Regions from separate parts of the Paraburkholderia sp. GAS334 genome, predicted to be linked through region 2. Evidence: riboswitches for the same ligand, from Rfam matches in the RefSeq annotation. Region 2 holds a riboswitch; each other region holds the start of a gene.
The links. A riboswitch is a leader RNA that binds a small molecule or an ion and turns the genes downstream of it on or off. The one in region 2 is predicted to bind manganese.
Positions count from the first base shown of each region.

Region 1 (10,269 bases), on a different contig from region 2:
TAGCCGCCGATGCTCAACTCCATCATCAGATTCTCGCTGCGCTTTCGCGGCGTCATTTACGCGCTGGCCGTGCTGCTGGCCGGCTACGGCCTCTATACGCTCACGCGCGCGAAGCTCGATGTGTTTCCCGAGTTCGCTCCGCCGATGAGCATTGTGCAAACCGAGGCGCCCGGCCTCACGAGCGAGCAGGTCGAGACGCTGGTGACCCAGCCGGTTGAAAACGCGCTCGCCGGCATGGTCGGCCTGCAGTCGATGCGTTCGAAGTCGCTGCAGGGCCTGTCCGCGATCACGGTGGTGTTCGACAGTCATGCGAACCTGCTGCAGGTCCGGCAACTGGTGTCCGAGCGCGTCAATGCGCTGGCCGCGACGCTGCCTGCGGGCGTGCAGCCGCCGAGGCTGCTGCCGCTCACGACTACGACTAGCGTGGTGCGGACCATCGGCCTGACCTCGAAGACGCGCTCGCTGATGGACCTGTACGACATCGCGCAGTGGACGGTCAAGCCGCAACTGTTGAGCGTGCCGGGCGTCGCGGACGCCATCGTGTTCGGCGGCGACACGCGGCAGCTGCAGATTCAGGCCGATCCGGCGAGGCTGATGCGCTACGGCCTGTCGATCCAGGACGTGATCGCCGCGGCCCGGACGTCAACCGGCGTGCGCGGCGCAGGCTTTATCGAGAGCGCGAATCAGCGCATCGCCATCAATACCGATGGACAGATCCGGACACCCGACGCCATGGCCGGTGTGGTCCTGCGCTGGAGCAATGGCGCAGCCGTGCGGCTCGGCGACGTCGCGACCGTCACCTGGGGTAGCGCGCCCGCAGTCGGCGCCGCATCGATCATGGGTACGCCCGGCGTGATGCTGGTCCTCGAAAGTCAGTACGGCACCAATACGCTCGCCGTCACGAAGGACATCGAGAAAACGCTCGCCGCGCTCAGGCCGGCACTGACCCGGCAAGGCGTCGACCTGAACGCCGACGTGTTCCGCCCGGCCAACTTCATCGACGCGGCGGTCGGCCATCTGCGCACCGCGCTGCTGGTCGGCGCGGTGCTGGTGATCGCGGTGCTGTTCCTGTTCCTGCTCAATGTCCGGACCGCGGTTATTTCAGCCGTTGCGATCCCGCTGTCGCTGCTGGTCGCGATCATCGTGCTGACGTCGTTCGGCGTGAGCCTGAACACGATGACGCTCGGCGGCCTCGCGATCGCGCTCGGCGAAGTGGTCGACGACGCGATCATCGACGTCGAGAACATCTACCGGCGGCTGCGCGAGAACCGCACCCGGCCCGCGCCATTGGCCGCATTCCGCGTGGTGCTGCGCGCCTCGCTCGAGGTGCGCAGTGCGGTCGTGTTCGCCACCTTCATCGTGATGCTGATCTTCCTGCCGGTGCTGACGCTCTCGGGGATCGCCGGCAAGCTGTTCGCGCCGCTGGGCGTGGCCTACATCCTCGCGGTGCTGGCGTCGCTCGGTGTTGCGCTCACGCTTACGCCGGCGATGGCGCTCGCGCTGCTGGCGCGCGGGCCGCTGCCAGCTCACGAGCCGCGCCTGCTGACGTGGCTGAAGGCGCGCTACGCCGTGTTGCTGCTGAAGGTCGAGCAGCGCGTGAAGACGGTCATGGTAGTGGTCGTCGTGATGTGCGTGGCGGCATTGTCCGCCGTGCCGTTCCTGCGCGGCAACTTCATTCCCGAGCTGCGCGAGGGACACTACATCGTGCACATGGGCCTGGCGCCTGGCACGTCACTCGCCGAATCGATGCGCATCGGCACGCAGGTCTCAGCAGCGCTGATGCAGGTGCCAGGGGTGCGGCTGGTCGCGCAGCGCGCTGGCCGGGCGAATGAGGTCGTCGATCCGGTCGGCGTGCAGCTGAGCGAGTTCGAGGTCGACCTCGAGCCGATGAGCGCGGCCCGGCAGAGTGCAATCCTGCGTCGTATCCAGGAAACGCTCGCCCGCTTTCCCGGCCTCACCACCTCCGTCAATACGTTTCTGGTCGAACGGATCGACGAGACCATTTCGGGCGTGACGGCGCCCGTTGCGGTCAACCTTTTCGGCGACAACCTCGACGTAATCGATCGCAAGGCGCAGGACATCGCGCGATTGCTCGGCACGATCCGCGGGGCGGCGAGCGTGCGGGTGGAGTCGCCTCCGGGCATCCCGGAACTCGACGTCAGACTGAAGCCCGACCAGTTGAGCCGCTGGGGCTTCCGGCCGGTCGACGTGCTCGATGCGATCCAGAGCGCGTACCAGGGGAGCACGGTTGCACAAACCTGGGAAGGCAGCCGGCCCTACGACGTCACCGTGGTTCTCGCGCCCGACGCGCGCACGAATCTGGGCGACGTCGGCACGCTGATGCTGCGCAATCCGGATGGGCTGGCCGTGCCGTTGCGCGTACTGGCGAGCATCGGCCAGGTCTCCGGCCGGTATCAGATCACGCACGACGGCGGCCGCCGGATGCAGACGGTCTCGGTCAACCTCGGCAGCCGCGCGGTAAGCGATTTCGTGAGTGAAGCGCAGGCGCGCGTGAATCGCGACATCGTAATGCCCAAAGGCACGTACGCGGTGTTCACGGGCGAAAGCGAAGCGCGCACGCAGTCGCAGCGCGACCTGCTCGCGTATGGCGCGATGTCCATCGCCGGCATCGCACTGCTGCTGTTCCTCGCGATGAGGAGCCGGCGAGGTGTCGTGCTGGTGATGGTGAACCTGCCGTTCGCGCTGGTGGGCGGGGTGCTCAGCGTGATGCTCGGCGGCGGCGATCTGTCGCTGGGCGGCATGGTCGGTTTCGTCACCCTGTTCGGCATTTCGCTGCGCAACTCGATCATGCTGATCAGCCACTACGAGCATCTGGTGCACGTCGACGAAATGCAGTGGGGCATGGAGACGGCCGTGCGTGGCGCGTCCGAGCGGCTGATTCCAATCCTGATGACCGCGCTCGTGACCGGGCTCGCCTTGCTGCCGCTTGCACTGACCAGTGGCGCGGCCGGCAACGAGATCGAGGGGCCAATGGCGATCGTCATTCTCGGCGGACTGACCACCTCCACGATCCTGAACCTGATCGTCCTGCCGACGCTCGCGTTGCGCTATGGCCGCTTCGAGCGCGACACGCTGGCGGAGCCATAAGAACCCTTCAGCCGCCACATCGAACGGGTAATTCACGCACTTTCGCCAACCCTGCACTTAACCGGAACCGCATATGCACGCGTTGCTCGCCAGCATTGGCGCCCATCCCTGGCTTGTCCTCACCGTGGTCTTCGTCGTCGCGTGCGCGGAGTCGCTGGCCGTCGTCGGGACCTTCATCCCAGCGGGTATCGTGATGTTTACCGCGGGCGCGCTGGTCGGCGCCGGTGCGCTGAACGGATGGGTGACGCTCGCCGTCGGCGCACTCGGTGCCGTGGCGGGCGACGGGATCAGCTTCGAGCTTGGCCACCGGTATCACCGCGAAGTGCGCGCCTGGTGGGTGGCGAAGGGACACGAGGCGGTATGGGAGCGTGGCGAGCGTTTCGTCCAGCGGCACGGCGGGAAAAGCATCGTGCTGGCCCGCTTCTTCGCGCCCGTGCGCGCGATCGTTCCGCTTGTGGTCGGCACGGCGCACATGCCGCGGCGCAGGTTCTATCCAATCAACATTGCATCCGCGCTGGCCTGGTCGCCGGCGCATATCGGCCCGGGGATCGTGTTTGGCGCGTCAGCGCAACTCGCCGAAGCGGTCAGTGGGCGCCTCGCCGTGATGCTGCTCCTGCTGGCGGCACTGCTGTGGCTGGTCGTCCGGCTGACGCGTCTGGGCATCCAGCGCGGCGTGCCGCTCGCGAGGAGCGCGTCCCAGCTGGCGGTTCGGCGTTTGAGTCGCAGGCATCCTCGTCTGGCGAGCCGGCTATCGGCCATCGGCGATCCGGACAGGCCTGAGTCACAGACACTCCTCGTGCTGGCGCTGCTCTTCATTGCCAGCGTGTGGCTGTTTCTGGGCATCCTGCAGGACGTGTTCGCGAACGACCCGCTGGTTCGCGCCGACACGCTCATCTACAGCTTCCTGCAGGCCTTGCGCACGGCACCGACCGATTACGTGATGGCAGGCGTGATGGAACTGGGTGCCCAGTGGGTGGGGCTGGTAGTGGCCGCCGCCGTTCTCGTCTGGCTCATCGTGCGGCGATGCTGGCGCACGGCGGGCTACTGGATTCTCACGGTCGGGATAGCGAGTGCCTTGAGTCCGGTGATCGAACCCGGGAAGGATTATGCGCGACCGTTCGCCTGGCAGGCAGGCGCAGCGCACACTCCGTTGCCGAGCGGCAATGCCACGTTCAACGTGCTCGTGTACGGTTTCCTGGCCTGGCTGCTGGTGCGCCGGCAACCGCCACTGTGGCGCAGCGCCGTCATCACCGTCATCGCGATCTGGGTCGCGCTCACCGGGCTTGCCCGCCTGTATCTCGGGGAAAACTGGCTGGCGGACGTGCTGGGCGGCTGGAGCCTCGGGCTCGCGTGGTTTGCGGTACTGGCCGGCGTGTACACGTATCGGCGCGTGCGTGACGATGTGCATCCGAAGGTGTTGGCCTTCGTCGTTGGCGGGGTGTTCGTCATCTTCGGTCCCTGGACGAACCCTGAACATCTGCAGACCGACCTCGCCAGGTATAGCCCGGCAAGGCGCGAAACGGTGTTCACGCCCAGCCAGTGGACGGACGGAGGGTGGCGTGCGCTGCCGGGCCACCGGATCGAGCTAAGCGGCGACGAGGAAGAAACTCTGCCGTTGCAATGGGCCGCAGATTCCGGTGCGATCGCACACAGCCTCGAGTCGGCGGGCTGGCAACCGGCGACTCCCTGGTCCGCCAGGTCTGCCTTGCTGTGGCTGTCGCCCCAGACATCGGTGGCCGCGTTGCCCGTGCTACAGAAACTCTCGGAAGGAAACAGCGCTGAACTGGTCCTTGTGAAATTCGATCCGGGACGGCCGATGACGCGACTGGTGCTGCGGCTGTGGCGGTCCCGTTACCGGTTGATGACGGGACGGATTACCGGCACCGTGCCAGGCAACCCGATCTGGTACGGCGCACTGTATCAGGAAGCCTTCCAGCAGCCGTGGCACTTCGTCACGCTGGGCGCCAGCACGACCTGGCCGGATGCCTCCGCCATTCCCCAACTGCTCCCTGCGGGCATGCCGATGTTGAGCCGTACGGCGTCCGAAGACGGAGCGATCCGGCGCGCGGTGCTGGTTTTGCCGGGCGCTTCCGAAGCTCCCCATTGAAACACGGAGCCTCGAACGATCATGATGCAATATGCTGCCCGGACTCCCTTAACCCGTGACACGCCATGACCCCTGACACGCCTTCACCCACCAGGATCGCCATTCCGCGCACGGTCTGGGCGCTTGGCTTCGTGAGCCTCTTCATGGACCTGTCGTCCGAACTGGTGCATGCATTGCTGCCGGTGTTCCTCGTGACCACAATGGGCATGAGCGTGACCGCGCTCGGTGTGCTCGAAGGCGCGGCAGAGGCAACCGCCCTCATCGTAAAGGTATTCTCCGGGCCGCTCAGCGACTGGCTCGGGCGGCGCAAGGGCCTGCTGCTGCTCGGCTACGGGCTGGCGGCGCTGACGAAGCCGCTGTTCCCGCTCGCGACCTCGCCTGCCTGGGTCATCACGGCGCGCCTGCTCGATCGCGTCGGCAAGGGCATTCGCGGCGCACCCCGCGATGCGCTGGTCGCCGACGTGGCCCCACCAGAAATCCGCGGCGCGTGTTTTGGATTGCGTCAGTCGATGGATACGATCGGCGCGTTCCTCGGACCCGCACTCGCCATCGCACTGATGCTCTGGTTTGCTCACCACATTCGTACGGTATTGTGGTTCGCCGTCGTGCCGGCCTTCATCGCGATCGGCCTGATCGCGTTCGGTGTCGACGAATCGGGTCATGCGCCGGCGCGGCGAGCCTTTCGCTCCCCGTTGCACTGGCGCGCGCTGCGCGAGTTCCCGGCGCGCTACTGGTTCATCGTCACCATCGGCGCAACCTTCACGCTCGCCCGCTTCAGCGAAGCGTTCCTGGTATTGCGCGCGCAGCAGACGGGGCTGGATCTCGCGTGGATTCCCGCCGTGATGGTCGTCATGAGCCTCGCCTATTCGCTGTCGGCGTATCCGGTCGGCATCCTCTCGGACCGGCTCGATCAGCGTCTTCTGCTGGCGCTCGGCATGGTGCTGCTGATCGCGGCCGATCTGCTGCTCGGGATGGGGCAGTCGGTTATGTCGGTGTTCGCTGGCGTCGCCGTGTGGGGCCTGCACATGGGTTTCACGCAGGGCATCCTCGCCGCGATGGTGTCCGAGACGGCCCCTTCGACGCTGCGCGGGACCGCGTTCGGCGTGTTCAACCTGGCCTGCGGTGTGTGTATGCTGCTCGCGAGCGCGCTGGCCGGCTGGCTGTGGGACCACTTTGGCGCCTCGACGACCTTTCTTGCTGGCGCGGCGCTCGTCGTGGTGCCGCTGCTGCTGTGCTGGTTCGCGCCGCGCCAGGCCGCCTCGCGGGCCTGATGGATCTTTATCAACGACTTCATTGCAATGAATACACTCGAAGCATTCAACCAGGCGCTGTTTCTCCTGATCAACGGCACGACCGCAACACCGGCGTGGCTGGTCGGCTTTGCAATTCTGATCGGCGACTACGTGATCTGGCTGATTCCGCTGCTGCTGGCCGCGATGTGGCTGTGGGGTAGTGAAGCGCAACGGAGTCTCGCCATCCGGGCGTGCCTCGTCGCGATGCTCGGCATCGGCGCGAACCAGCTGATCGGCCTCGCGTGGCAGCATCCGCGTCCGTTCATGATCGGTCTCGGCCATACCTTCCTGCCGCATGCGCCGGACTCTTCGTTTCCAAGCGACCATGCGACCGTGTTCGCCGGCATCGCCTTGACGTTGCTGCTGGGAAGCGCGCGCCGGCTGGGCGGGCTCACGCTGCTGGCCGGAGTCTCAGTCGCCTGGGCACGGGTCTTTCTCGGGGTTCACTTCCCGCTGGACATGCTTGGCGCCGTCGTGATGGCTGGCGTGGCGTACGTGCTGATCGCGCCGCTCTGGCATCTCGCTGGCATGACTGTGACGCGATGGGCGATCATGCTGTACCGCAAACTCCTCGCGCGGCCGATCAATCTCGGCTGGCTGCGGCGCTGATGATCACCAACCAACCGATGCAGCGCAATCAAACCGTTGCCGCCTTCGATTTCGACGGCACTATCACCACCTCTGACAGCCTGCGTGACTTCGTGCATTACACGGTCGGCCGCGGCCGGTTTGCCGTTGGGGTCGTGCGTGCGTCACCGTGGCTTGTCGGCCTGCTGGCTGGTGTGTGCGATCGGGGATCCGCCAAGGCCCACTTTCTTGCGGCGACGCTCGGCGGCATGACCCAGGACGACCTGGAAGCGGCGGCACAGGGGTACGCCGCTCGCCGGCTGCCAGCCCTGATCCGCTCTGAAATGGGCATGCGGATCCGCGAGCATAAGCGTTGTGGTCACCGGCTGGTCCTGGTCAGCGCCTCGCCCGCGCTGTACCTGAAGCATTGGGCGATGGGCGCGGGTTTCGACGCGGTGCTCGCGACGGAGCTCGAATTTCGCGATGGCCGGTTCTCCGGCCACTTCGCCTCGCCGAACTGCTGGGGGACGGAGAAAGTGCGGCGGCTGCAACACTGGTTCGCCAGCGATCCGCCGCACGTGCTGTACGCATACGGCGATAGCCGGGGCGACCGGGAAATGCTCGCGCTTGCCGACCATGCATGGCTACGGGGGCTCGGCGCGATGCCGTTGATCGATACCTGGCAGCGCAAAACGTCGACGCGCTGAAGGCGAGTGCAATCGACTTCGGACTTTCCCTGAAGTCGTCGTCGAACAGTGGCAGCGAATACGCAGGATCAAGGGTGGGTGGTTCTTCCAATCTTTATCGATATACCATTAGCGCTGCCATCCATTGGCAACCCGTATTGAGAATGGCAACCGCCCCGTGCGCGAAGTTCAGATCGCGGCTACGGCGACCGCGCCTCAACCTGCAGGAGCATTGAAATACTCGGCGGTTACGCACGGGTCAAGCTTTGCGAAATTCCGATGTACATCTGTGCGTCGCAACTGTTTGCGCACAACAATGTCGCCGTGAAGCCGGCATCCAGATGTACATGCATGGAAGCGTGTGTCCCGCGGTGAGCGGCTATCGCGTCAATGTAATGAAAAGATAGCTCATGTAGAACAATCCGTTTATCAGCAACGCCCAGACTGCGAGGCCGCCTGCGCGCGCGTTAGCGCGTGACCATCCGGCGGCAATCAGCGTGATGATGACGCCCGTCAGCACCTCCACACGCGGCTCCCAAGGCGTCAGCATGATGCCGATGGCGGGCAGCAGTGCCCTGAAACACCATGGCTCCGGTGATGTTGCCAAAGGCGAGTGTGTCCTTCTTTCGCCGAATCCATAGGATACTGTTCACCTTCTCGGGCAGTTCAGTCGCAATCGGAATGATGATGAGCGACAACAGCAGCAGTGCCGAGATGCCAAGCGCATGTGACACGCCTTTCACGCCGTGAATGAAGCCTTTTGCGCCACCCACAAGCAGCGCCACGCCGATCGCCAGTTGCACGATGATGGTCAGGAGGTTGACCGGAACCCCAAGTCGCGCCAGAAACATGGTGTCCGGGGCTTCCGTGCCGTGTCCGTTTTCGACAAGCTTTTCCGACGCGCGAAACGTCATCACCACATACAGCACGTAGATACCGACCAGTCCAACGCTAAATAGCGCGCGCACGTACCACTCGTCGTGCGGCACAAACATCGCCACAGCGGCGAGCCCGAACGCGGCAAGAAAATAGTTCGCGTCTCGCACGAAGCCGGTTCGCTCCGGCGCAACGGTCCCGTGCAAACCACGTGTACGAACGATGGCGAGCGTCATCAGGAACGTCGTCAGTGTGGTCAGCATCAGCGGTGCCCCGAGGATGGCACCGACGCCGATTTCCGCATTGACGCTTTTGCTCGATGTGCCGCCAGCCAGGGCCAGCAACGGCACCATCGTCTCGGGCAGCGCGGTCCCCACGGCGCCAAAGAGCGAGCCGGTCACGCCTTCGGAAATTTTGAGGCGCTCGCCAAGATGTTCGAGAGCGCTCGTGAATACCTCGGCTGCGACCAGGATGACGGCCAGCATGAGAACCAGTTCAAGGAACAACTGCGTCATGCGGCACCTCCGCCGGTGCGACTAGGCGCGAGCGCAAATCGGGTGGGGTTGGAGCGGGAAGTTGGGAAGCACATGAGCCCTCCGGGGTCGGACGTTGACGAACCATGGCGCATCCGCCGCCGTCCGACCAGGAACGACGCAATGCACCCATGGTCTCGCCAAACCGAACCGGTCGAGTGCGCCACGGCCAAGGGCCGAGTATGTTGACGCGCTCTCCTCCCGGGGCGGAAGGAAGGCTACTCCCCAAAAGACGAAGCAGAGTCTAACGTAACCTCGTTCTTTCAACAAGCTTTCGTTAGCAGGAGTTGATATACCCCTCTACCCTATCTGAGATATACTCCCCCACGGTATATCGGAGGTCATCAATGAGCCACACTATTCGCGAGAAACAGAAGCTACTCAACCGGGTCCGCCGCATCAAGGGGCAGGTCGAAGCCATTGAGCGGGCGCTCGAACAGGAGCAGGGATGCGTCGACGTGCTGCAGCAAATTACGAGCTGTCGCGGGGCGATGAACGGCCTGCTGGCCGTGGTGCTCGAGGACCATATCCGCACGCACCTCGTCGATGCAGATACCAACGAAGAGCCGGCCGGCAGCGCGACTGACCAGCTCATCGAAGTCGTTCACAGTTATTTCAAGTAGAGCCTGACATGAGTGATTTTAAAGACGCCGCATTCGGCGCAGGACATGACCACATCTTTCTGGGTGCCGGTCATGAAAAGAACGAGCGCAAGACGTGGGCTGTGATTGCGCTGTGCAGCGCGATGATGCTGATTGAAATCGTGGGCGGCAGTATGTTCGGCTCGCTCGCGCTCGTCGCCGATGGTCTGCACATGTCGACGCATGCCGGGGCAATGCTGATTGCTGCGCTCGCGTATACCTATGCGCGGAAACATGCCTCCGATTCCCGCTTCGTGTTCGGGACCGGCAAGCTGGGCGACCTCGCGGGATTCACCAGTGCCATCGTGCTCGCGATGATTGCGTTGCTGATTGGCTACGAGGCGGTTTCGCGCTTTCTGTCGCCGGTACCCATTCACTTCGGTGAAGCAATTCCCATCGCGGTGGTTGGCCTGCTGGTCAACCTAGCGAGCGTGTGGCTGCTGAGCGGCGGCGATCACG
Region 1 covers NZ_JBNDMO010000050.1:14,658-24,926, reverse strand. The annotation lists gene P3T21_RS36335 (efflux RND transporter permease subunit) at 10-3,108, shown strand; gene P3T21_RS36330 (VTT domain-containing protein) at 3,182-5,215, shown strand; gene P3T21_RS36325 (MFS transporter) at 5,281-6,486, shown strand; gene P3T21_RS36320 (phosphatase PAP2 family protein) at 6,514-7,116, shown strand; gene P3T21_RS36315 (HAD-IB family hydrolase) at 7,116-7,781, shown strand; partial or broken gene P3T21_RS36310 (sodium:calcium antiporter) at 8,140-9,151, opposite strand; yybP-ykoY riboswitch at 9,232-9,398, opposite strand; gene P3T21_RS36305 (metal/formaldehyde-sensitive transcriptional repressor) at 9,517-9,792, shown strand; gene dmeF (CDF family Co(II)/Ni(II) efflux transporter DmeF) at 9,801-10,269, shown strand, end outside.
Region 1: it holds a riboswitch for manganese, as region 2 does, so the genes downstream of both, P3T21_RS36310 (sodium:calcium antiporter) here and P3T21_RS30450 (TMEM165/GDT1 family protein) in region 2, are expected to answer to the same signal.

Region 2 (10,269 bases):
GCCTTCGGCTTCGCACTGCGTAAAGAAGTTGCCGCTCGATACGTACAGACCCGACAGCGTCGTGTTCTCCGCCGGATTGCACACGCTCACGAGCGTCAGTTCGAACGCGTCGGGCACGTCATCGAGCGTCAGGCCGCGCTCGTCGGGATGCGCGGCGGCGTGTGGTTTGCCGTCGACTGTCGCGCTGACGAACGTCAGCTGTTCGCCCATGAGTTCGAAGTGGGCCGCGCGGACGGCGTCGGGATTGCGGCGCACGCGCATCGTGTTACGGACCGTCGTCCGTTCGGGGACGAGATCGAAGTCGAGCGCGACGGTGTCGATCAGGAAGGCGGGCGGCGCATAGTCGGCGCGGCGGATCACAGCAGGCGTAGCAGTGTCGGACATGGCGGTTTGAGTGAAGAGTGCTGGGCGGGCCGTCTGCCGCGCGGGGTGCGCGGCGACGAGCCAGTCGGGCCATTGTACAAAGCCATTTTAGATCGTGCGGCCCGAACTTTTTACCGATGACACGGGTCAGCGTATTATCGGGCCGCTGCGCGCAGGCGCGGCCCGCCCTATAAGACGCCGAAGACGCAAAAGACGAGGAAGACCATGAAGCTCGACCGATGGACCCGCCGCGCAGCCATGCTGCTAGCGGCCATGGCAGTCACACTTTCTGGCTGTACCACTTACGTGACGACGCAGGTCACTGCGTTCTCCGACTGGAGCGGCAGCGATGCAACGCGAACCTACGCGTTCACCCGCCCAGCCGATCAGAAGAACAACCTCGAACTGTCGACCTACGAGGCGCTCGTGGGCAACGAACTCGCGATCCAGTCGTTCCGGCGCGTGAACAGTCAGGACGCGCACTACCTGGTTGGTCTCGGATACGGCATCCGCAGCGACATGGTGACCGTTTCGCAGCCGGTCTACTACTACAACCCGTGGCCGGGCCCGTACTACTGGGGCCGCCCGATGGATCCGTGGGGGCCGTTCGGCCCGTTCCCGACTGGCTACGTCGACCAGAGCTATCCGGTTTACACGCATTTGCTCAGCATCCGCATTACCGATCGCGCGACCGGCAAGGAGGTGTACAACGTGACGGCTCGCAATTCGGGCGCCGAGTCTTCGCTGGTCCGGGCGATGCCTTATCTCGCGCGCAGCGCGCTCGCCGATTTCCCGCTGGGTAACGCCGTCGTGCGGACAGTCCGGATTCCGCTCGACGGCAGCGGCGCCGCGCCATCGAACGAAGCGACCGTTTCTACCGGAGCGGCCGCGCCCGCTGCGCCGGCCTCTGCGGCCAAAGCCGTGCAATAGGCATCAGGGCATCTGGCATCAGAAAGCATCCCGCATCGCAGCATCGGTTTCACCGACACAAAAAAGCCGGCACCCGCGTCACGCGCAGGGCCGGCTTTTTCGCTGAAACAACCCGCGCTAAAGGTGTATCAAACCCCCACACCGAACAGCGCCAGTGCGCCCAGCACGACGAACATGACCGCGGCGATGCCGTGCACGACCTTCGTCGGCAACCGGTGAGCGAAGCGGTCGCCGAGCACGATGGCCGGCACGTTCGCGATCATCATCCCAAGTGTCGTTCCGGCCACCACGCCAAAGAAATCGTGGAAACGCGCGGCCAGCGCGACGGTGGCGAGCTGCGTCTTGTCGCCCATTTCCGCGAGAAAGAACGCGATAACGGTCGCGCCGAACACGCCGAGGCGGGTGCGGTTCGCGTTGGCTTCGTCTTCGTCGAGCTTGTCCGGCACCAGGATCCACAGACCCATGCCGATGAACGAGGCTGCGAGTGCCCAGCGCATGATCGTCGGCGTGACGAGCGTGCCGAGCCATGCGCCGAGCGCGCCGGCGCCGGCGTGATTGACCAGCGTGGCGACGAGAACCCCGAGAATGATCGGCAGCGGTTTGCGATAGCGGGCGGCGAGGACGAGCGAAAGCAGCTGCGTCTTGTCGCCGATTTCGGCGAGCGCGACGGCGCCCGTCGAGATAAGGAAGGCTTGATCCACGTTGTGATGGTTTCCTCGGGCCGAGAATGAACGAGCGACGACCCACAACCTGCCGGGCCCTGTTGCGGCGGCTGTGGATCATCGGTCTCGCCAGGCCAGAGGCTGCGTCTGCCATGGCCGTACAGGCCAAGTCTGTTGACAGGCGCCCCCGCGTTTCACGTGCGCTTCGCAGCCTTCAATGCTGAAAGGTTGCGCGGACGTGCTGCAGGGCGGCTACTCCCCAATGAGGGGCGGATTATAACACGCGGTCTCAGGCACGCTGCGCCCCGTGCAACAGCGTTTTGCCACGTGTTTCCCAACTATCGCTATGACGATCAGTACAAACCGTCCAGATACCGAGAAAGGCGCACACGTTTCTTTCAGAACGTAAAAGGGCCGCATAAGAACTTCAGCGCTGACCCATCACATCTCGTCAATGTGGAAAAGGGTTTGAAGCCTTTCCAGGACTCGTTTTAACGGTTCGTGGCGGTGGTGAGACGGATACAGATGGATACGTCTTTTGTGGCTGATTTAATCCACAATATTCAGTATGATGCCGGCGGTCGCCGGGGAATCTGAGTCTAACTAACATCATCGTCTGGCGGGCCCGCCCCTAAATAATTGGGGCATGGTGCCGTTAATTCGCCTGAACATATAACAAGACTGGATTGACCTCGGTGGCGTCTGCCTCGGGCTGGGCAGCGCACATGCGTCGCCTCCGGCCGGCGTGCCAGATGGGGCGCCAGCAGCCTTAGCAGTTTTCAATCGCGCGAACACCGATATGCCCGATCTGCACTGGACTATTCCGGTTGCTCGCTGGTCTTCCTGGCCTGCCGCCGCAGCCACCGCCCCCGATATTGGCTTTATCGAGCCGATCGTGCGACGTCGGCTGAGCACGCTGTCGCGCGCGGCGCTGAAGGTCGCGCACGACTGCGTGGGCGACGACGCTGCCGCCGTGCGCACGGTGTTCGCCTCGCGACATGGCGAACTGCGCCGCACCACCGACATCCTGCGCACGATCAGCGCGGGCGAGCCCGTTTCGCCGACTGCCTTCAGCCTTTCCGTGCTCAACGCGATGACGGGCGTGTTCGGTATCGCCCGCGGCGACCGCTCGCCGGCAAGCGCCATCTCGGCAGGCGCCGAGACCCTGGGCTACGCATTGCTGGAGGCGCACGCGCAATATGCGAGCGATCCCGCGACGCCGGTGCTGGTCGTCTACGCCGACGAACCCGCCGACCCCGCGTACGGCACGATCGAAGACGAAGTGCAGGGCGGCGCGCTGGCCATCCTGTTCGACGCCACGGCCGCACAGGGCCAGCTGACGTGTACGATCGCTCAGGCGCCGACGTCCGGCGATGCGCCCGCGCTTTTCGCGACGCAAAGCCAGGCCGTGCAGCACTGTCTCGACACGCACGCGGCGGCAGTATGGCAAGGCGCCGATACGACCTGGAAATGGATCTGGCATGATGGCGCGGCTTGAGTACGTCTGGCGGCTGGTTGCCACGGGCCTCGCGATGGCGGTGTTCGGCGTGTGCGGCTTCCTGTTCTCGGTGATCGTGTTTCCGCTCGCCTGGCTGTGGCCGCATCGGGCGTCGCGACAACGCGCCGTGACCGCGGTCATCCACGGCTTTTTCCGTGCGCTCGTCGCCGTGCTGCAGTTCGTCGGCGTGATGAAACTGGTGGTCGAGGGCGGCGACGCGTTGCGTACGCGCCGCCCGGCAATCGTCGTCGCGAATCATCCGACGTGGCTCGACGTGATGGTGCTGCTTTCGCTGACGCCGCATGCGTGCTGCGTCGTGAAGAGTGCGCATTGGCGCAACCCGTGTTTCTACGGCATCGTGCGCGCGGCTGAATACGTGAGCAACGCGGACCCGGTCGAACTCGTCGAAGCCGGCTCGCGACAGCTCGAAGCCGGCTACACGATGATCATCTTTCCGGAAGGCACGCGCAGCCCCGCGCCGAACCGCCTGCATGCATTTTCGCGCGGCTTCGCGCATATGGCGATCAGGGCGGGCACGCCGATTCTGCCGGTGCTGATGGATTGCGATCCGCCTGTGTTTACGAAGCAGATGCGCTGGTACAACGTGCCGGCGCGCGCATTCCGGATGCGCGTCAGCGTGCTCGAGCCGGTTGGCGTCGAGCAGCTCTCAGCCCACGAGACATCGCCGGCACTTGCCGCGCGCACCGTGACCAGCGCCATCGAGGCCCACATTACCCAGCATCTGTTCGACTATGGATTCTTTAAAACTGGAAATTAAGCAGCTCCTGATCGCAGCACTGGATCTGGAAGACCTGACGCCTGCCGACATTGACGACGATGCCCCGCTCTTCGACACCGATGGCATCGGTCTCGATTCGATCGACGCGCTCGAGATCGGCATCGTGCTGCGCAAACAATACCAACTGACCATCGCTGCGAACGATGAGCGCACGCGCGAGCATTTCCGCTCGATCAATACACTGGCGGCGTTTGTTGCCAGCCAGCGCGAGCCCGTGCATGCAGCGAACGAAACCGCAAGGAAAGGGGAATAAATCGTGACCGAGGCAGACATTCTTGAGCGCATCCGCGCCATCTTCAAGGAGAATTTCGCGATCGAACCTGCGCGCGTGACACCCGATGCGCATCTGTTCGAGGACCTCGATCTGGACAGCATCGATGCAGTCGATCTCGCGATCAAGCTGCAGGAGATGACGGGGCGCCGCATCAAGCCCGAAGAGTTCAAGTCGGTGCGCACAGTCGGCGATGTGATCGGTGCGGTCGAATCGCTGCTGGCGGCGCAGGGCTGATGCAGTCTGTTCCGTCAGACATGCCGGAATCTGCGATGGGCAGGTTGCGTCAGATATTGCGCGCTGTCCTGCAGGTGCTGCTGAAGCTGGCGTATCCCGCGCTGATCCTGTGCGCGTGGAAATGGGACACGCCGCGCTATGTCGGGCTCATGCTGTTCGCGATTCTGTGGCTGCAGCGCTGGGCGGGTACGGGGAGCGTCGCGTCGTCGCTGCGCAGGCTGACGATGGTGGACTGGTGCGTCGCGGGCCTCTTGAGCTGCGCGTCGGCTGCGATCGTCGCGACCAATAGCGAGATGCTGCTGCGTATCTATCCGTCGCTTGTCAATCTGGGTCTCCTGATCGCGTTCGGCGCGACGCTCGTGCGTGGGCCGACGATGATCGAGAAATTCGCGCGTATCCGCACGCCAGATCTGAGCGCGCCAGCGGTGCTGCATACGCGTCGCGTCACGCAGATCTGGTGTGTGTTCTTTGCGCTGAACGGCGCGTTTTCCGCGTATACGGCGTTCTACTGGACGCGTGATGCGTGGTCGCTCTATAACGGCGCGATTGCGTACGGTCTGGTCGGCGTGCTGCTCGCCGGTGAGATCGTGTGGCGATACCTGGTGGTGCTGCCGCGCGCGGCGCGTTCGGAGGCGGCATGACCGGCATGATCGCGCTGCATGATCTGCTGCAGTCTGTGCGCACGGACACGACGACGCCTGTCTGCCGCGATGGTGATGCGGTCATCGATTTCGCAGTGTTCCGTGCGCGCGTTTTACGCATTGCAGATTCGTTGCGGGCGCAACCGTCGAAGCGTTACGCGCTGTGTGTCGACGATGCATTTGATTTTGCGTGCGCGCTTTTTGCGCTCCTTGCGTGCGACAAGGAGCCGGTGATTCCCGCGAATGCAACGCCGGGCTATCTCGCCGATCTGTCGAATGCATTCGATGCCGTATTGACCGACGACGGCCTGCGTACGCTGATCACTGATGCTGCACCGGCAGAAAGCGTGCAGACCGCGACGATCTCTCCCGATGCGCCGCTCACGCTCTACACGTCGGGCAGCAGCGGCACGCCCAAGCCGATCCACAAGACGCTCGCGCAGTTCAACGCCGAGGTGCACACGCTCGAAACGCAATGGGGCGCGCTGGTGGGCGATGCGACGGTGCTGGCGAGCGTTCCGCATCATCACATCTACGGGCTGCTGTTTCGCGTGCTGTGGCCGCTCGCCGCTGGCCGCGCGTTCGATCGTACGGTCAGCATCGATCCCCTGCAGCTCCAGGAGCGGATCAACCAATGCGGCGCAGCGGCGGTGCTGGTATCGACACCGGCGCAACTGTCACGCTGGCCTTCGCTGGCGGGCTTCGCGACGCTCACACCCGTGCCGCGCGCGATTTTCTCGTCGGGCGGTCCGCTCGCGCTGGATACCGCGCGTGACTATGCCGCTGCCTTCGGCGCGGCGCCGATCGAGATTTACGGTAGCACCGAGACCGGCGGCATCGCATGGCGGCAGCAGAACGCATCGGAGGCGTGGCAGCCGGTGGCCGGCATCGAAGTGCGTCGCGATGAAGACGGCGCGCTCAACGTACGCTCACCGCATCTCGGTCACGACGGCTGGCATCGCACCGACGACGCCATTACCTTCGATGACGATGGCCGCTTCCGTCTGCGCGGCCGGCTCGATCGCGTGATCAAGCTCGAGGGCAAGCGCGTCTCGCTGCCTGAACTCGAAGCGCGGCTTGCGCTGCATCCCTATGTCGCGCAGGCGGCGGTCGTGCCGCTGGCGGGCGCGTCGCGTCAACGTGTCGGCGCGCTCGTCGCGCTGACCGACGCGGGTAGCCAGGCGCTACGCAGCGAAGGACGCCTGCTGCTCGCGAAGACCTTGCGGCGCCATCTCGCGGCGTGGTTCGATGTGGTCGTCCTGCCGCGTCACTGGCGTTTTCGCAGCGCGTTGCCGTTCGATGCGCGTGGCAAGCTGCCGGCCACTGCCATTGCCGCGGCGTTCGACGCGCGCGCCGACGGCGTCGAAGTGCTTGCCGAAGCGCGCAATGGCGACGAGGTGCGTTACGACCTGCGCGTACCGCCGGCACTCGTGCACTTCGCCGGACACTTTCCTGGTTTGCCCATCCTGCCGGGCGTCGTACAGGTCGACTGGGCGGTTCGTTTTGCGGCGGAACATGTCGCTGGCGCGCGCGCGATCGCGTCGATCGACCGGCTGAAATTCATGATGCCCGTGCCGCCCGGTGCGATGCTGAGCCTGACGCTGGCTCACGACGCAACACGTCGGCGCGTGCAGTTTGCGTACCGGCTCGGCGAGCGCGACTGCGCGTCGGGCGTGATCGTCTATCGGGAGCGCGTATGAGCTTCGCGCCCTGCATCGTCATTCCGATTTACAACCACAAGGATGCGATCGGCTCGACCGTCGCGCATCTGGTTGTGCACGGTCTGCCGGTTTTCGTCGTCGACGATGGCAGCGATGAAGCGACGCAGCACGTACTCACCGCACTCGCTGAACAGCACGCAGGGCAAATGACGCTGTTGCGCCTGCCGGTCAATAGGGGCAAAGGCGCGGCCGTGATGGCAGGCCTGCGCGCGGCGCGCGCGGCCGGCTATACGCACGCGTTGCAGATCGACGCCGACGGGCAGCATGACGCCGCCGATGTCCCGCGCTTTCTCGACGCCGCGCGTGCCGAGCCTGGTGCCGTGATTCTCGGCCGCCCGGTGTACGACGAGAGCGTGCCGAAGTCGCGTCTGTATGGCCGCTATCTGACGCATGTGTGGGTGTGGATCGAGACGCTGTCGTTCGAGATTCGCGATTCGATGTGCGGGTTTCGCCTGTATCCGCTCGACGTCGTATGTGCGCTGATCGACAGCGTCGAGCTGCCGACACGCATGGACTTCGACATCGAGATCCTCGTGCGTCTGCACTGGCGCCGTATCGCGTTTCGCGCGATCCCGACACGCGTGACCTACGCCACCGACGGCGTCTCGCACTTCGACGTGCTGTGGGACAACGTACGGATCAGCCGAAGCCATACGCGGCTCGTCGCGGGCATGCTGCTGCGTCTGCCTGTGCTGCTTGCGCACAAGGTGATGCCGGGGCGCGTGGCGCTTCCGGCCAGCGCCGACACTGCCGCAGAGAGCGCCACGGGCGAACGCCACTGGTGGCGCGTCGCAGAACGTGGCAGCAGGCTCGGCATGTCGTTGCTCGCGCTCAGCTGCAAGCTGTTCGGCATGCGCTTCACGGGATTGTGGCTGCATCCCGTCGTCGCGTATTTTCTGGTGACGGGCCGTGCAGCACGCGTTGCGTCGCATGACTATTTCGCGCATCTCGAACGCGTTTCGCCACCCGGCACAAAAACGCCGCGACCGGGCTGGTTTTCCGCCTACCGGCAAATGCTGGCGTTCGCGCAGTCCGGGCTCGACAAGCTTGCCGCATGGTCGGGCCGCGTCAATACGCAGGAGGTGCGGTTCGACGACCCGAAGGCGTTCGAAGCGCTCGCCGCGAGCGGACGCGGCGCGCTCGTGATCGGCGCGCACCTCGGCAATCTGGAAATGACGCGTGCGCTGGCCGTGCGCGGCGCGCATACGAAAGCGACCGCGATCGTCTACACGGAACACGCGAAGCGCTTTAATAGCGTGCTTGCGTCGTCGAACAGCGACTTCGCGCAACGGCTGGTCGAAGTCAGCGACTTCGGGCCGGAAACGGCAATGATGATGCAGGAGCGCGTCGATGCCGGCGAACTGCTCGTGATCGTCGGCGATCGCGTGCCCGCGCACGAAGCAGGGCGCACGACCGAGGCGCAGTTTCTCGGCGCGACTGCGCCGTTTGCGCAGGGGCCGTATGTGCTCGCGCATGCACTTGGCTGCCCGGTGTATCTGTTCTTCTGTATCAAGGAGCAGTCGGGCTACCGGCTTTATTTCGAACCGTTTGCGGAGCGCATCGACCTGCCGCGCCGCGAACGTGCGCAGCATCTCGCTGCATGGGCGCAGCGCTACGCCGCGCGCCTCGAACATTTCTGTCGCAAGGCGCCTTATCAATGGTTCAATTTTTTCGATTTCTGGGCGCGGTCCCCACGGGACCTTCCTGCGGGGCGCTCCCCACGGGAGCTTCCTCCGGTGCACCCCAGCGGAGGCGCGAATGGCCGAACATGATCTGATTGACGACGCGGCCCTGTACGTGCAACGTGATGCACGCGAAGCCGTAGTAATCGGCGGCCGCCGGTTGACGATCGAAGAAGTGGTCGCCATTGCCCAGCGTCGCGCGCCTGTCGCGTTGAGCGACGATCCGGCATGGCGTTCGCGCATCGAGCGCGGTGCGGATTTTCTGCGCAGGCATCTTGCTTCGGGCGCAACCGTGTATGGCGTCAACACGGGTTACGGCGATGCGTGCGTTGTCGACGTGCCGATGGAACTCGTCGAAGCGCTGCCGTTGCAGCTGACGCGTTACCACGGCTGCGGCATGGGCCAGTATCTTGACGACGCGCAGACGCTCGCCGTGATCGCCGCGCGCCTGAATTCGCTCGCGTACGGCTTTTCGGGCGTGCGGCCTGTCCTGCTCGACCGTCTGGCGGATCTGATCAACCATCGCGTGTTGCCGCGCATTCCATCGGAAGGGTCCGTGGGCGCGAGCGGCGATCTGACGCCGCTGTCGTATGTCGCGGCCGCGCTGGTCGGCGAACGTGACGTGCTGTTCGAAGGTCGGCTACGTGACGCATCGGATGTCTGGGCGCACCTCGGCCACGCGCCGCTCAGGCTCGCGCCGAAAGAAGGCCTCGCGCTGATGAACGGCACAGCCGTCATGACGGGTCTCGCGTGCCTCGCGTTTGCGCGCGCCGATCATCTGACGCGGCTCGCCGCGCGTCTCACCGCGCTGTCGACGGTCGCGCTCGACGGCCGTGCTGCGCATTTCGACGCGCTGCTCTTCGAAGCGAAGCCGCATGCCGGTCAGGCGGAAGCCGCCGCATGGATTCGCGAAGACCTGGCCGACCGCGCCGATACGCCAGGCCATCGTTTGCAGGACCGCTATTCGATTCGCTGCGCGCCGCACGTGATCGGCGTCGCGCGGGATGCGCTGTCATGGGTGCGACGCGACATCGAGAACGAGCTGAACAGTGCAAACGACAATCCGCTGATCGATCCCGACGGCGAACGCGTGCTGCATGGCGGCAACTTCTACGGCGGACACATTGCATTCGCGATGGATTCGCTGAAGGTGGCCGTCGCGAATCTCGCCGATCTGATGGACCGGCAACTCGCGCTGCTCGTCGACGACAAGTTCAACAACGGTTTGCCGCGCAACCTGTCGGGTGCGTCGCCGGCACGTGCGCCGATCAATCACGGCTTCAAGGCCGTGCAGATTTCGTCGTCCGCATGGACTGCCGAGGCGCTCAAGCTGACGATGCCGGCAAGCGTCTTCTCACGTTCCACCGAGGCGCACAATCAGGACAAGGTCAGCATGGGCACGATCGCCGCGCGCGATTGTCTGCGCATCCTTGAACTGACCGAGCAGGTCGCGGCCGCGCATACG
Region 2 covers NZ_JBNDMO010000024.1:76,251-86,519, forward strand. The annotation lists gene pepN (aminopeptidase N) at 1-384, opposite strand, end outside; gene P3T21_RS30445 (DUF4136 domain-containing protein) at 589-1,293, shown strand; gene P3T21_RS30450 (TMEM165/GDT1 family protein) at 1,422-1,994, opposite strand; yybP-ykoY riboswitch at 2,007-2,228, opposite strand; gene P3T21_RS30455 (beta-ketoacyl synthase chain length factor) at 2,755-3,453, shown strand; gene P3T21_RS30460 (lysophospholipid acyltransferase family protein) at 3,437-4,231, shown strand; gene P3T21_RS30465 (phosphopantetheine-binding protein) at 4,206-4,505, shown strand; gene P3T21_RS30470 (acyl carrier protein) at 4,509-4,760, shown strand; gene P3T21_RS30475 (hypothetical protein) at 4,796-5,401, shown strand; gene P3T21_RS30480 (AMP-binding protein) at 5,407-7,101, shown strand; gene P3T21_RS30485 (glycosyltransferase family 2 protein) at 7,098-8,894, shown strand; gene P3T21_RS30490 (HAL/PAL/TAL family ammonia-lyase) at 8,881-10,269, shown strand, end outside.

Region 3 (10,269 bases), on a different contig from region 2:
GCACAGCCACGGTCAAAGCCACGGACATGGCCATGACCATGATGACCACGCTCACGAAGAGGAGGTGCAGAAGATTTTCGCCCCATCCGGCGTGTTTGCCGTGTCCATCTTCGAGGATGGCGTGCCGCCCGTTTTCCGGATTACGCCTGCGACGGAGGGTTCGCGACTGGACGCTTCGGCGATGTCCGTGACGACGGTACGACCCGATGGGACGCAACAGGTATTCGCGCTGTCGGACCGCGGCGGTTATCTGGAATCGAAGGAAGACATTCCCGAGCCACACGCCTTCAAGGCCATCGTGCGGATGCCGGATGGCGAGCACGAGGTTGAATTCGAAGAGCACGAGCACGGCCCCGACGTGCATGACGCCGCGACTCGCGACCACAACATCAGGTCTGCATACATCCACGTGATAGCCGATGCAGCGGTCTCGGTGCTGGCGATTATCGGCCTGGTACTGGCGCGCGCGTTTGGCTGGCTGTGGATGGACCCGTTGGCGGGCATCATCGGGGCACTGGTGATTGCAAACTGGTCGTACGGGTTGATGCGAGATACTGGCGCAATCCTGCTCGACATGAGTCCGGACCGGCGTATGGCGGAGAACGTGCGTCACGCTATCGAGGACCGTGGTGACAAGGTTGTCGACCTGCATGTATGGCGGGTGGGTCCGGGTCACATGAGCGCTGTCGTGTCGGTCGCGACCAGTGAGTCCCAGCGAGACTCGCGCTTCTATCATGTGGTGCTCGGACGCTTCAGGGGACTGTCGCATGTCACCGTCGAAGTGCAACCCGCGCATGCGGTGGCCTGACCCATGGCAGTCAGGTCACCGTGCGTCGATGTGTGCGCCTTCGATGGCAAGACCAGATTGTGCGTTGGATGTTTTCGTACGCTCGACGAGATTCGGGGGTGGAAGAAGATGACCGACCACCGGCGCCATCAGGTGATTAACGACCGGGCGCAGCGACAGGCCAAGCTGCAACGGGACTCCCCCGAGTTGCCTGCGGAGCCCGCAACTTCGGATAACTGATTCCAACTCGCGGGCGCAGCCTCCGCCACGATTCCATTCAGGCGACTTGTTTCTGTAACACGCACCGCGATAGAAATCGTACCCGCTCATTGGGGAGTAGCCGCCTCGACTGCAAGGTTCGAGGGCGCACGTCAACACACTTGGCGAGTCGAGAGACGCGCCATGGCGCGCGCAGCCAAGTGCCTGGCAAGACCGATGACACGCATTCCGACCTGACCGGGTCGCCGGAATGCGCGTCATCGCGTTCCGTCAGCGCGGCCCGGCTACAACAACCCACGCAGTCCTTTCTTGTTTCAACCAGTGTGGTTGGTCTCGCCGAAATCGGCGACAAGACTCAACTCCTGTCCCTCGTACTGGCTGCGCGATATTGCAAGCCCATTCCCATTATCCTTGGTGTGTTCGTCGCCACACTTATCAATCAGGGGGCATCTCAAGAAACGGATTTTTTCGTAGATACGTTAAGGTGTTTGAGTCGTCGCCAGTTCTGTCCTTGCCGAACCGCTCGAATCGCTTGCTGACGGTCCACTCTGCCCCCAGATCGGCTTGTTGTTGGGAGGCGGCACGCTATTCGGGCACGACGTGTGTAGGCGAGTTCGGGTTCGCGCTGATGGCCGGGGGCAATATACCTGGCCGCGCACGGGTTGCGTCGATCGCACTCTGCGACGAAGCGCGAAAGCTTAATTAGGACCACGCCAATCTATGTGCACTGGCGCTGCTCGCGATCTCGTTCGCGTTGCAATCCGCGACCAATACATTGCAGCGTCGTGAAGCGCAGCAACGAGCGCGATAGCACGGCTTAGATTGCGTCGTAGCGAACTCCACAGACACAAGCAATGGACATGAAAAACACTCGACCGGCTGTTGTGGGTGCGGGTGCTGTGATCGGCACGTTAGGCGACCCTGTCGGTCTCCGCGGTGCGGTGTTTCCGCTTGCCGCTGCTCATCGGTGCGTTTCAGTTCACTGCGCTGGACGCGGTGATTCTCAACAAGGCTAAGAGCCTTGTCGTTGTCGCTTCATCACTACCGTTTCGGGCACAGACGGTTCCGTGAAGGGCCGTGGTCGCGCATTGGCCTGGTCATCGTGAACCTGTTGGCCGGTAGCCTCCTAGGCGCATCGCAGGGTGCCAACTGGGTAACGCGGACGCGCCCGCAGCTGCTGTATCGGGTGATCACCGTCCTGCTCGTCGCGATTGCCCTGATCCTGCTGTTCGGCCACGACGCAACGCGGCACGGTGCATTGCTCGTCACGGCCGTCATGCAGGTTACGCTCAGCGTCATCGCTGGCTTCGCTAGTGGCAAAGTTGCCGCACTGATGGGTGTCGCCGGCGGCGAACTGTTGGTGCCGACGTTGGTGCTGCTCTTTGGTATCGACATCAAGCTCGCAGGCAGCCTGAGTCTCGTGGTAAACAATGCGGACAATGCTCACGGGGTTTGTGCGCTACAGCCAGGACCGCAGCTTTGCCGTCCTGGGACAGAACCGGGCGGTCGTGGTCCTGATGGCGGCCGGCTCGATTGGGGGCGCGTTTGTGGGCGCCCAGTTGCTCGGCTTGGTCTCCAGCGCTGTTCTGCTGCCAGTTCTCGCAGCGATTCTGGTGTGGTGCTTTCGTCGGTCAAGGTCTGGCAGCACGGCTGACCGTGAGGGCCGCGGGACCACCCCGCCCAGGGATCACGCGTGGCATGATTTCAGACGCGACACGCTCCTCGTGAAACGCTACCGGGTCCGCAGTGGGTGACCGACAGATTATGCGGTCTACTCGTCTTCATCCTCCTCCTCTTCACGCTCGATGCTGTCGATGATCCGCCATAGCAGCCGCGACATCCCACGAGTCTTTCCCCCCAGGTGCTCGTCGCCCTTGTCCTCTTCCGCGACGCGTTCAAGCCTCAGCTTCCTGATCGACACCTTTTCATACTTCAGACCGTCGATCTCGAGGCGCTCGAAGCCACCAAACCCGCGCTCCTCGCCTTCCTCTTCATCTTCATGCCACGAGATCTTGAAGAAAAACGGATCAATCGACGGCGCAATTACAGGGTTACCGGCGAGGTCCAGGAGTTGTTTCGTCGTGAAGTTGACGTTCCGCTGGTAGCGAACGCCATGGGGAAAGTTCGCCAGGTCCGGCGTGTTGTCAGTGGCGAACGTACCGTAGAAATCACGCCCGTGCGCCTGGAGACCGTTGTAGTCTCCAGTCCAGTTTGTGGCCGCCGTGTTCGCGAGCAGGACATCATGCCAGTCCACGCCGTTCCGGGTGAACTGCACGTGGTGCTCCCAGCGCTGCGCCCCGCCCGGTCCCGTCAACCGTTGGTACAAGACGCCAACCCTGCCGTCGCTGCTGACAGCGAGGCCGGGGTTCTTGGCGTTCGAAACCGTGAGGAGCTCGGACGACCACGTCTTGCCATGATCGGTCGACCGGCGTACGTGAAGGGTGTAGCTCGTCCCCTGCATATCGCACCAGGCGACCCAGGCCCGCCCGCTGTGCTTTGGCCGCGGATCGACGGCGAGAGCGAGGTCGGAGCCGAACCGGTCCGGGCCAAGCGAGCCGTTGAAGTTGGCATTGAACCCTGTGGCAACCCGCACGCCGAAATGCGAGTCACTGGAATCGACAAGGTCCTGGAAGCCGCCCGATCCCCAGTTATCGTCCCGCGCCACGACGACGTCCGAGATCGTCGAACCCCATGTAGGTGGCACAAGCGCCGCACGCCAATCGAAATAGGCCGCATAGACGGTGCCGTCGTCATGGATCGCGGGCCGAACGGACGGGGCGTTCCGGGTCACGGCGCGATTTTGCAACTGAACCGAATTAAAGACGGGGGCCAAGGCCGTTCCGTCCTGGCAGACGTCGATCGTCGCGACCGAAGTGACGAAATTCCAGTTGGTGTAAGCGGCGTAGACTCGATCCTTGCCCGCGTCGGGCCCCTTTCGAACCGTCTCGACTGCCATCCATGGCTGATCGATGTTGGGCTCGGTGTCGATCTGGACCATCGGCGCGCCGGAAAACGCGTTGGTCGTTCCGAACACCGCCAGCGGCGCGCCGACGAGGTCGCCGCAATAGAGCGCGTTCCGGCTGAACTTCGCGTTATAGTCGTTGGTGGAAGCGGGAACGATTCCCGCTTCTGCCCACGTTTCTCCACCGTCGCTCGAGAGAAAGATAACAGCGGTGGGCGTGGCCGTGAACGCGGTCGCCCCGATAATGCGCGGATTGGCGGGGTCCACCGCGATATTGGTCTCTGAATCGTCATTGCTCTCATTGCTCTGAGACTGCGGGATCATGTTCACGACCGTGATCTTGGTGACCATCGCTGTCTCCTTCTGGACGAGGTCCACTGCGAAATCGATGACGCCCAGATTCTTGCGCCGCGGCTTATTGTTTCAGAAGCGATTTAATCTCGCGAAGCAAGTCCCGCGATTGCACATCGTCCGGGTCGAGCGCCGTCAGAAAGTGCTCCGGAGCTTTCAGCGCCGTTTCGTGACGGAGAATGAAGATCGCGGCCTCATGCTCCTTGAGCCGGGGAGCAACGCGCCACGGGGGAGCGGGATTGGTCGGGAACAGCACACTTACGCGTTCTCCGCCCTTGCCCTTAAGCGTCGACACAACGCGCACGACCGCGAGACGGTAGTTTGGCGAACGAAGCATGGAACCATCCGGAACCGGACTGGCCCCTATACTCTCCACCTCGCCGTCTACAACCAGCACGGCGCCGTCGAGTCTAGCCTCCAAACGGCGAATCGGTAGTCGTTCCACCGCTTCTGCCACCTCTTTTTCGGCCTGCGCCGTCGCCTTGAGGTGGTCTACTTCGCGCAAGGCGATCTGCACCCCGTACAGCCAATCCGTGGCAAACACGAGCAACTTGTCGCCGAGAGCCGGCGCACTGCCCGCGAGGAGCATCGTGACCTCCCGACCGCGAAGGCCACCGACGCCAACTGACGGGCTCGCCCGGAACGCTTCGTCGACGTGCGCGACGATCAGCCCGGGACCGGGACGGACGGCGGGCTCGTTCGAAGCGTTGAGTTGCGTAACCGTTGCCTTGAAGACATAGCTCGATTCCTCGACGAGCCGGTCCACTCTTTCAGTCTCCGTTGCCATGTGTTCTCCTCTTCTTTGACATCCCGGTCGCGTCTCTCACCGCCGTACCCTGGACCTGACATCCTTGAGAAGGGCTTCATCGATTGTCATTAATGAAAGTCGCCCGTTGTCTACGGCATGACGATGATAAGGATTGCATACGAAAACGTCGCCAAAAAATCGAGAACTTACATAACCGTCATTAAATCGTCATTTTCAACTTATGGACAATGCGCACCCTCTGCTCACCGAAAATGATTCGAGGACGCTCTTTAGGTTACTTCGTAGTAAAGGCAACAGCATCGGATTGTTCAAGTAGACTTTTCTTAAGTCTAGTTATTCATGTAAATAATAAAGCGCTCAGCATAATTGTCACGATCGACAAGATGGTAGAGATTGGTTGCATCGGCAGGTGCACGACTTGTAGTCCGCAGTCGCCACTACCAGGCCAAATCTCCAGCGTCTTGTGGCGCTTGATGAACCTGGCGTCCGCGGCGCGTGTCTTCCAAACAGGTCAAACGGGCGGTCAGGGCGATCAAGAACTCGTATACACCATTAAAAAAAGTGGAAAGAATTGCCTTGCATTATTGCCATCTTCTTCTAAACATAGACTTGTTGCGGCGATTCTGTACGCTGAAGAGCGCGACCACAAATTCTTAGCGGCGAAAGGGACATGGAAGTACTGGCCGATCAGGCGTGATCCGGGCGTATTCGTGTCACCGTGTGGGCTCAGCCGCGAACAGCCTCACCGTTCGCCTGGGATAACCGCGCACTATCCACCGGCGCACTTCGAGCATCGACCCGAGTGATTGCAACCCGCCAAGGCTGTCCTTCGAAGCAGTTCTGCCGGCACATGCGGGAACGCTTTGGGTAACTCTCTCCGCGCTCCATCCGCCACCTCCCGGGGGCAACAATGCTACCGCTCATTCTTGGACCAAGATACAACATCCGCGTCACCTGCGATGCCAGCCCCAGCAATGACCGAAGCGAATCGACAATAGAAGTCAATCCGACCAATCCGTACAACATGGTCGGATCGTCCAAACGGTTCACCGACCCGCACACCTATGCGTTCTCGCTCGCAGCGTATTCGACATTCGACGCGGGTCGATCGTGGCAGGAGGCTGCGCCCCTCGGGCTCCTCGCGGGCTGGGACGGAGTTTCGGATCCGACGGTCGCCTTCGACGACGTCGGCGGCGTATATCTCGTCGCTCTTCCGTTTCAGGGAGCCGAGCCGATGGCGATCGCCGTGTACAAGTCTACGGATGGCGGTTTGACCTGGTCCGCTCCGAACCTCATTCACTCGGCGCCTGGCGACGACAAGCAGTCGGCCGCAGGCGACACCAATCCCGGTAGCCCCTATCATGGCCGTGTTTACACCGCCTGGGACGGGCCGGGTGGCATGCTCTTCGGGCGCACGATTGACTACGGAACCAGCTGGCGCGGGACCGGAGCGAACCCGGTCGGAACGTCGCTTGCGCCGGCATCGTTCGGGCCCCAGGTCGTCGTGGCCGCGGACAGTAGCGTCTACATCTTCTTCATCGCCGGCACCGACATGCAGTTCGTCAAATCCACCGATGGCGGGGATTCGTTCTCGAACCCGGCCACGGTCGCGAGCGGAATCACGGGCTTGCCCGGCCAGCTACCCGGTGGCACTTTCCGGACGCCCACGGTCGCGACGGCCTGTGTCGGCGTCAATGCGACCGACCTGATTGTTGCCTGGGCCGACTATCGACAGGGAGTCGCCCGCATCTACTATGCGCGCTCCAACAATCGCGGCGCCGTCTGGCAGGCGGGCAGTGGCTCCGGCATGCCGCTGATGAGCGGCGGCGCTGTCTCTGCCCCTGATCAACACGAGTTCCAGCCGCAGCTTGCCTGCACGCCACAGGGGGACGTCGGCTGCGATTTCTATCTCTTCGGGCCGAAGGGAGGCGGCACGACGCCGCTGATCGACGTTGTCCTGACAGCGTCGGCCGACAACGCGGCAACCTTCGTGGATCGGGCCACGGTGACCGAGATGCCGTGGGACCCCACAGTGGATGCCGTCTGGGCGCACGGAGATCCCAACGTCACCTTCATTGGCGATTACTTCGGTCTGGCCGCGAGCCCGCTCGGTTTCTTCCCGTTCTGGATGGACACGCGCACCGGAACCCAGGAAATGTTCACGGCGCGCGTCGCGGTCCGGCCCGCGAACGTCTACATCCGGGATTCCTCGAGCGACACGGGAACGGTACCGTCACCCGGTAATCACTGGGAGGCTCCGGATCTGATCGTGCGCCGGCAGCAGGACGGCAACGCCGTCTGGGTCGATCAGGATCTGCTGCGCGACGGTGTGACGGACCATTTCATCTACGGCAAGATCACCAACCTCGGGCCCAATCCCGCAGAGAATGTCACGCTCGCTGTCACCGTTGGCAACTATCCCGCGCTCGATGCGCTGCCTGGGCTGGAGTTTCGTTATCCGCAGGATTGGTATCCGGGCGACTGGCAGACGGCGGCGGTCCAGCAGAGGCACCTGTACCTCGGTGAGAGTGCGCCGATGAATCTGGCGGTGGGCGCCACCCGTATCTTCGGACCCGTTCGCTGGCCTGCCATTCAGATTCCTCAGGAGGGAACCTGGCATCCATGCCTCCTGGCAGAGGCGCGCGGAAACAATAACGACTCCGCAGGTGGCCCCAATGGCGCCCCACAGCTGGTCGCGCCCGGTACGTGCGATTACGGCAGCTACTTCTGGGGCGACAATAACATCTGTCAGCGCAACCTGTCATACGCACATGTCTTCGCCGACGCCGAGAGCCTGATCGAGTTGCCCTTCATCATTGGCAGCCCGTACAGCCATGCAAAGCTGATCGAGGTCATCGTCCACAGGGGTCACAGGCTGGACGACGTTCCGATGAAGCTAGAAGTCCTTCCGCCCAGGAAGGGGGAGAAGCCGCCTGTACCTGACGGGAATCACATGCACGGCGCCAAGCTTTCAGGCAAGCATTGGAACCTGACCCATCGAGTGGCTGGAGTCGGCTTTGCAGTTGAGCCAGGGCAGACGCTTCGCCTGACGCTGTCGCTCAAGCTCCCCAAGGCATTCGATCTCGACGCGCCGACCAAAGTGACCGTCTTCCAGCGCAACGACGGCCATGTCACCACGGGCAGCGCCATCCTGGAGCTCGTTCGCGGCCACGTCAGGCACGCGAACCACGAACCGAAACAACCTGCTTCTGCGGCGCGCAAAAAGGGGCGGTGAAGCCACGGATGATCCAAGTTCTGGCCTTTACTGAATGCGCTTTACAAAATCGACCTGCCTGCGCCGTTCTTTAACCATGATGTTGCGAAACACATTTCTTACCTGGGTTGGCCACGCCGGGCTGCAAGGCTTCACCGGCCAGATGGTTCTGGTCGTGCATTCGTGACCACCCCGTGAATGAAGGTTTGGCGCGGGGTAATCGCTCGACCTTTCGAAGAACCGATAAGGGGAGATCATGTCGAATATCCAGGTCACACACGACGCGAGCTTGAACAACGCGAGAAGCGAAAGCAATGTCGCCGTCAATCCCAATAACCCGAAGCAGATCGTGGCGGGCTCCAAGAAGTTCCGGGACATTCACAACTACGACTTCGTTCTGGCCACCGAATACTCAACGGATGGTGGTCTCTCATGGCATGATTCTGCCGCCTTTACGCTATCCGGCTTTACGCTTCTCACTGACCCTGCTCTTGCATGGGATGACGTGGGCAACGTTTATCTGGTCGGTCTGTCGGGTAACAATCCGCCGACCTTCGATACCGTTGGCATCGTAATCTACCGGTCAACGGATGGTGGACAGACCTGGAGTGCTCCGAACCCGATCCACAACAGCGTTGGTGACGACAAGCAGTGGGCGGCCGGCGACACGAACCCGGCCAGTCCGTTTCATGGCCGCGTCTATGCGGTCTGGGACGACGGATCCGACATGCGTTTTGCGCGCACCAAAGATCATGGCGCGACGTGGGTCGGGACAGGAGCAGGAGCAACGCCTGCTGGAACGATACTCGTCAATGATTCGTTTTCACCCGAGATCAACGTCGCCGCCAACGGCGACATCTATATCGTCTGGATCGCGGGAAGCGAGATCAAGATGGTCGTATCGACAGATGGCGGCGACAGTTTTGCGCCCGCCGTGTCGCCAGCCACGGGCGTTACCACGCTCGACGCCGCATTGCCGACGATTCATGGGTGGCCGGTGTTGCCCGGCGGGAACTTTCGCGTGCTGACGATACCATCGGCCTGCGTCTTCGGGAGCACGGTCGCCGTGGCGTGGGCCGACTTCCGCGAAGGCGTGTCCCGTGTCTACTGCGCAGTTTCGACTGACGGTGGTGCCAGCTGGCCCACCGGTTTCTCGGGAAAGCCGCTGCTGGGAGGACCGCTACCCGCTGGTTTTCAGCACTTTCACCCGCAGATCGTCACCGATCCCAGCGGCGTGATCGGGTGCGCTTTCTACGAGTTCGGACCCAAGCCATCGACGCCGCTCATCGATGTGATCATCGCCCAGTCGGTTGACGGCGGAACTTCGTTCGATCATGCGACCCTGACTGACCAGCCGTGGGATCCGGCAGTGGACGCTCCCTGGAGCCACCACGCGGACGCCACCCCCATTGATTCCAGCGTGACCTTCATCGGCGACTACTTCGGGCTGGACGCCAGTACGCGGGGATTCTATCCGCTCTGGACGGACACGCGGACCGGCATCCAGGAACTCTGGACTGACATCGTCCGGGCCCATGCAATGCTCAAGATTCCGCCCGGCCTGTATGGGGAGGTCGCCCAGATTCTGGACGGCATCATTCAGGACGGCGGTGGCGACGAGATCGTGGGCGGGCATATCATTCACATTCCGCCCTGGGGACCCGAACTGGATATTCTGCTGGGTGTCGCGATCCAGCGGATCGCCACGCTGGTCGCCAGCCCCGGGGGTATCGGCATTCAGAAGGCAGCCATGGCCATGATAGCGCACGTAGCTCAACAGGAAGTAAAGCGTCTTGAAGGCAAAGGATAGCCGACCAGCGCGTTGTGCAAGAGTTCACCAACGTGCTGACTTATATCGTGCCGGCCGTCATCTGCGCTCGCATTTTCGCGCGATGCAATACAACCACGGATAGACGAGCGTAGCTGTCCGTCAGCGTGAGCGGCATGCGCGATCCACCGTATCGACG
Region 3 covers NZ_JBNDMO010000050.1:4,376-14,644, reverse strand. The annotation lists gene dmeF (CDF family Co(II)/Ni(II) efflux transporter DmeF) at 1-808, shown strand, start outside; gene P3T21_RS36295 (DUF1289 domain-containing protein) at 812-1,027, shown strand; yybP-ykoY riboswitch at 1,107-1,288, shown strand; partial or broken gene P3T21_RS36290 (TMEM165/GDT1 family protein) at 1,330-1,452, shown strand; gene P3T21_RS36285 (TSUP family transporter) at 2,028-2,660, shown strand; gene P3T21_RS36280 (sialidase family protein) at 2,778-4,319, opposite strand; gene P3T21_RS36275 (hypothetical protein) at 4,384-5,106, opposite strand; gene P3T21_RS36270 (sialidase family protein) at 5,999-8,323, shown strand; gene P3T21_RS36265 (sialidase family protein) at 8,559-10,112, shown strand.
Region 3: it holds a riboswitch for manganese, as region 2 does, so the genes downstream of both, P3T21_RS36290 (TMEM165/GDT1 family protein) here and P3T21_RS30450 (TMEM165/GDT1 family protein) in region 2, are expected to answer to the same signal.